DNA from 2 places in the Moritella viscosa genome. Region 2 is predicted to be linked to the other one. Evidence: predicted binding sites of a transcription regulator. Region 2 holds the regulator's gene; the other holds the start of a gene.

Region 1 (3,207 bases), on a different contig from region 2:
GTTAATGCGTATGCAAAGCGTTCGTAACGACGTTGAAGCCCTACTGTGTAAATATCATAAGCGGGTGCAAGGCGACCTTGACGGAAATCTTTTTTAAATGAAAGTGCATATTTATTAAAATTATCGATATCGCTTTGCAAGAAAATGGTGCGATAAGCATCAAGTTGCTTTAAATAACGATCAAAAACTTCAACAGCAAAGCCACTGTCAAAATCAATAGATTTGTAATGTGAACGAGTAAAGAGATTAACAAGACGTTTACTTGCTTCAGAATGCTGAGCTTCTTGCTTTAATGTAGGGAGTTCTTGAATAGAAATGGCGGGATCAAATGCGAAAGCATGTGTGGCCAATAGTACCGAAGCACTGATAAAAGTTCTTTGTAAAACTTTTTTCATTAAAAATCCTTTTGAGAATAAGTAACGCTAAATCCATAATAGTCAAGTATTAGCCAAATTTCATATATTTAGCTAACACTCAACTATTAAAAATTCAGAACACTCTTATTGCTTTATACAAAAAGGTGCTCTTTTTTTACTTTTAGAGAAAGTCCAGATAGTAGTTCAACTTGAACACCATCTTTAGATACTTCAACGATAGTTGCTTGTACCGGTGCTTTACCAATTACAACTTTGACAGATTGACCTGATTTAAGTTCCGACTCATTTACAGGACGTTCAACTTTAATTGTAGGCTTTTGATCCGCTTTAGGAGCCGATTTTTTAACTACTTTTTTAGGTGCTCTTTTAACAGCAGGTTTTTGCTTTTCAGCTTTTGCCTTTTGTTCTGCATTTTTCTTATTACGTTCAGCGAAAAATTTAGTTTTGCTTTCTTCAAGTGTTTTTTGTGCATGCTCTATGTGCTCTGCATCTAAAACACCTGCGTCGTTGCCATCTAAGTCAACTCGTACAGCATCTTTTTTAGCGCCGTGAAGGTAACGCCAGCTTGCAGTATACTGACGAAGTGCCGTACGTAATAATGTTTTACTAACTTTACTATCTTCTTTTAGACGTTCAGCTAGATCTTGAAAAATGCCAATTTTTAGCGGTTTAGCTTCGCCCTTTGCAGTGAAACATTTTGGGAATATTTCTACCAAATAAGCGATAACTTCTTTGCTATTTTTTAGCTTTTCAATGTTTTCCATGAATTACCTTAAATTACTTCTAATTGTTCTGATATAACAAAATTGTAATCTTGCTATATCGCATGTATAAAATTTATCGCTATTATAGAGCGATTGCAATTAAATGCTATCTTTAATCCGCTAACTTAGCCCAAAAAGGTGTTAAAAAATAACTCTTCCGGTGATTTTTTATGCTTTCACAAACAATAATTAAGCGTACGAAAGATTAAGCCGCTTCTTTTCCAACCGTGCTTTTTGACGATTTTTTAGCTTTTGGAGCCTTTTCTTCTTTCTCTTCACTCGCTTTTAATTTGCCACCTTTTAAGATGACCTGTAGCGATGCACTATTTTGTGCTAAGTATAATGCTAACTCTTCTGTAAGGCGGTCATCAATTCCAAGAGATGACGTGCCGATAAAGTCTGTAAGACCATCTGCAACATCTAACATCTTGTCATATGCATCCGCTTCTTTTTTACTTGTAGATACCATTTTTTCCACACCATTTCGCTCTACTACATACTTTACTATTACGGCCATGAACTAATTCCCTAAATACACTGTATATTATGACAGTGTATTTAGTATTTCCTGTTAATTCAAGTCACCACCGATAAAATATGCTTGATTCAAGCTAAGACAGACTAATTCATTCATATTATAATCAACATCATGACGGATAAACTTGTGGTACTGTTGATATTTGCAATAAAATAATGCTATTAATGAACGCAATATGATCGTGCTAACTTTAAAAGCATAGTGAATCAACTATTGGCGGGTTTAAATGTCGAATATTAATGTCTGTAATAAATGTGATCTTATTGTTGATCATATACCGATTGCAAAAAATAGGCATGCGCTGTGCCCCCGCTGTAACACGCTATTATATACAAATAATGCTTTTTCCATTAGTTCCGTATTAGCTCTTTCATTAACGGGGCTTATACTTGTTGTTATTGCAAATGTGTTTCCAATGTTCACTATCACCATGCTAGGGGCTGAAGAATCAGCGACACTCATTCAAGGCGCGTGGGCCTTATTACAAAAAAAGTTTTACTTTGTCGGTTTACTCGTTATTTTTTGTAGCTTTATTGCGCCCTTTCTATTTTTATCTTGTCTCGCACAAGCTTGTTTATTACTACTGACTAAACGTAATACACCACAGCTCATATTATTACTTAAACTCGTTAAGTTTTTTACCGAATGGAGCATGTTAGAAGTTTATCTCGTTAGTTTTTTGATCGCTGTATTTAAACTTTCTGACATTGCTGATATCGAATTACAGCTAGGTTTACTTAGCTTTGTTTCACTTATGTTTGTTTCTAGTCTTATCATGTATGGGCTCAATCTAGAAATCTTCTGGCAGAAAATGGAAAAAAATGCAAAACGCTAAAGATAATCAAATCGCCAAATGTCATGAATGTAACTTATTAATTAGTGTAAAACAGGATATTAGACGGCATCGTTGTCCGCGCTGTTTTACGCGTGTTCATTTTCGTATACCACGTAGTATCCAAAAAACATGGGCACTTTTGATCACCGCTACAATCATGATGATTCCGGCCAACTTTTTACCGATAAGTACACTAACAAGTACTGGTCAGTCGACGCCAGACACCATTATGTCTGGTACCATTGCTCTCGCAAAAAGTGACAATTTAGGTATTGCGATCATTATATTTATAGCCTCTATTTTAGTTCCCTTATTCAAAATAATCGGCTTAATGCTGATTTTATTATCGATTCAAAATAAAATATTTATTACACCAAAACGAAAATTATTATTATTTAATGCAATTCATTGGATCGGAAAATGGTCCATCATGGATTTGTTTGTTATATCGATTATGGTCGCGGTGATTAACCGAGGAAATTTACTCTCAGTTGATCCCGGGTACGGAGCAACTTGCTTTGGTTTGGTTGTTATATTAACAATACTTGCCGCAGAAAGTTTTGATACACGTTTAATTTGGGATTTAAACCATAAAAATGAAAGAAAATAACGAACCACAAATGCCGGATAACTGTGACGCACCTAAAGCAGTGTTACATAAACCGAATGTGATGTCGCCAATATGGTTGTTAC
Region 2 (3,207 bases):
TGGCCGTAATTTTTAAGCTTTTTGGCGATCCCAAATACTTGGAATAGACTTTCTTTCTTTTTGTTAGCCCCGGATAATTCTTTTACGTAGGTGCTTACTTCCATTACATGATCGTAGCCTAGATATACCGGCACTAACGTAATTGGTCGGCTTTGCTCTCTTAACATCGCTTGTAAGGTCATGTTAAGCATACCTGTTTTTGGCGGTAATAAGCGTCCTGTACGGCTGCGGCCACCTTCGGTAAAGAACTCAACAGAATAGCCTTTCGAGAATAACAAACTTAGATATTCTCTAAAGATAGTTGCGTAAAGTTTATTGCCTTTAAACGTCCGGCGTAAAAAGAATGCACCACCACGACGGAACATAGGGCCTGCAGGGAAGAAGTTAAGATTAATACCAGCGGCAATGTGTGGAGGGATCAAACCTTCATTGTAAATCACATAAGAAATAAGTAAGTAATCCATGTGGCTACGATGACAAGGCATAAAGACAATTTCATGGCCATCAGCAGCAAGTTTACGCACTTGTTCTGCGTTATTTACCTTGATCCCACTGTAGATTTTATTCCATAACCAGCCCAGAAAATTACTGGTGTTTTTGACTAGTTTATAAGAAAAATCACTGACAATTTCATCAATATAATCATTGGCACGTTTCTCCGCCTTTTTCGCTGAAATATTATGTTCTGCGATTTCAATTTGGATGGCTTTTTTAACTTCTGGATTACGTAGCAGTTGCTCAAATAGTTGATAGCGATTCGGTAGTTTAGGACCTGAGGCTGCTAATTTCTGACGACTGAAGTGGATTTTGGCGACACGAATTAATTTTTGCGCCAGTTTTTCATCAGTGCCATGCTGATCGGCCATGAAACGTAGTGATACAGGTTTATTAAAACGGACTAAGTTATCTTTGCGATTAAGACCCACAATGATTGTTTTACGTAAACGGCTTGGTGAAATACTGTTTGCTAATGACAGTAGTGGTATTTGACCTTCTTTACCGGGTGCGCGTCCCCAGAACAATGCCACTGGCATTAACTGAATATCAAGGGCTTTATCATCTTTGTGTAAACGTAATAGCTGTTGAAATTCGTCAAAAAATACGTCGGTATCTTTTACTCGGCCGAAGAGTGGCGCTGGGTTATCTAAGCAAACATAACTGGGAATAATGACCCCGTTAACTTTGATTGGTGTTAGCGGATCGGGCAACCCTAGCTCTTTACAAGCTCGTTGTAATGCAACGAGATCGGTCATCGATTTAGTTTTTAAAGCGTAAACAATAGGACGTGCTAAATCTAGATTTAACGCATCAACGGGGTTATCTGGTACGTACTGAGATTTAACTAAGCCGTTAACGAAACTTCGACTTAACATTGACGGTGTTTGTTGCATAGGTGTTATCATTCTGTTATTTAAAGTGCGAGAGTGCTTACTTCAATAATATCAGATGTGTAGCCATAAATCTGTGTTTCAGCGCCAGCAAACGATTAATTCATTATTATCCAGATATACCCAAGGCTTATATTGCAAACTTGATAATACTGTATATAATTACAAGAAACTGTATATAAAACCAGTTAGGGTTCATGATGAAAGCATTGACACAAAGACAAGCAGAAGTATTTGAATTAGTTAAACAACATATTAAAAATACTGGTATGCCACCTACCCGAGCTGAAATTGCTAAGGAACTTGGTTTCCGTTCACCTAATGCTGCAGAAGAGCATTTAAAGGCATTAGCACGAAAGGGCCATATCGAAATTCTTGCGGGTACTTCTCGCGGTATTCGTTTGTTGGTTGATGCTGACGAAGCCAGTAATGACAGTGGTTTACCTTTAATTGGGCAGGTTGCCGCCGGTGAGCCAATTTTAGCGCAAGAACATATTGAAGCACACTATAATGTTGACCCTTCAATGTTTACGCCAACGGCAGATTTTTTACTGCGTGTACGTGGTGAAAGTATGCGTAATATAGGGATTATGGATGGCGATTTATTAGCTGTACATAAAACTAAAAATATCAGTAAAGGCCAAGTTGTTGTTGCACGTGTTGACGATGAAGTTACTGTTAAGCGTTTTGAACAGCAGGACAATGAAATTTTACTGCATCCTGAAAATGACGAAATGAGCACAATTCGTGTTGATTTAAATTTCCAAAGTTTTGATATTGAAGGTGTCGCAGTCGGCATTATTCGTAATACCGATTGGATGTAATCACACCTTATTACCCATCGTACTTGAAGATAGATAGTTAATAACCCTATTATTGACTATCTATCTATCTATCTATCTATCTATCTATCCTTCTTTACCCGATCACCATATTGAAATTTAGACATAATTTTCAAATCTTGCTTTAACATCACAGTTCTGATCATCTTCTGCTTATTTATTTAATCCTTTTCTATACTCATGATTGGTTAGAAAAACAATTAAGTTTGTTTGATGATACGTTAGCGTAAATATAGGACTCGTTATTATGGAACAGCACTCTATTGCCGTGGATTTAGGTGAGAAGATTGATATTGCATCGATCACGGACCTCAAAGCTACACTCGATAAGCTTCCTCTTAACATTCACTCTCAAGTACTTGATGCGCGTAATGTTACTCATATAGACAGTTCCTCTTGCCAGCTTTTTTATGCTTATGCTCAGCATTTAATGAAACATAACACGACCCTTGTCTTTCTATCACCGTCCGATAAATTTATTACCGTTGTTAAAGCGCTGGGGTTTGAATCTTATTTTAATTACGTATCAGTATGAGGTGTTCTAATGAAACGAATATTAGCTGTCGATGACTCGGTATCCATTCGTGAAATGGTTCAATTCACCCTAAAACAGGCTGGTTATCATGTGGATGCCGCTGTTGATGGTGTGGATGGATTAGAAAAAGCTAAAACGGGACACTTTGATCTTATAATTTCTGATATCAATATGCCTCGTATGGACGGAATTAGCTTAATTAGGCAACTACGTAATGAACAAACTTATAAATTTACCCCTATCTTAATGTTAACCACCGAATCGGGCAGTGACAAAAAGATGGATGGTAAATCTGCTGGCGCGACAGGTTGGATAGTGAAACCCTTTAACCCTGAAAAACTCATTGCTACCGTGCAAAAAGTATTGGGGTAAGAATGGATATCGATCTTAAACAATTCCAGAATGTATTTATTGAAGAATGTGTCGAAGGGTTAGAGGTGAT

Evidence for each region. Region 2 encodes LexA, which represses DNA repair genes until DNA is damaged. Its sites were predicted from a motif close to TACTGTATNNNNATACAGTA; they were not measured.
Region 1: BT797_RS19810 (YebG family protein) is a predicted target of LexA. The motif match lies at 1,677-1,696, and genes of this name have one in related genera.

What each region holds. Positions count from the first base shown of each region.
Region 1 is NZ_FPLG01000118.1:24,321-27,527, forward strand. Features, by position in the region: gene prc (carboxy terminal-processing peptidase) at 1-395, opposite strand, end outside; gene proQ (RNA chaperone ProQ) at 509-1,141, opposite strand; gene BT797_RS19810 (YebG family protein) at 1,347-1,658, opposite strand; gene BT797_RS19815 (paraquat-inducible protein A) at 1,906-2,514, shown strand; gene BT797_RS19820 (paraquat-inducible protein A) at 2,501-3,124, shown strand; gene BT797_RS19825 (MlaD family protein) at 3,111-3,207, shown strand, end outside.
Region 2 is NZ_FPLG01000097.1:95,206-98,412, forward strand. Features, by position in the region: gene plsB (glycerol-3-phosphate 1-O-acyltransferase PlsB) at 1-1,391, opposite strand, end outside; gene lexA (transcriptional repressor LexA) at 1,589-2,212, shown strand; gene BT797_RS14660 (STAS domain-containing protein) at 2,478-2,765, shown strand; gene BT797_RS14665 (response regulator) at 2,775-3,137, shown strand; gene BT797_RS14670 (chemotaxis protein CheA) at 3,140-3,207, shown strand, end outside.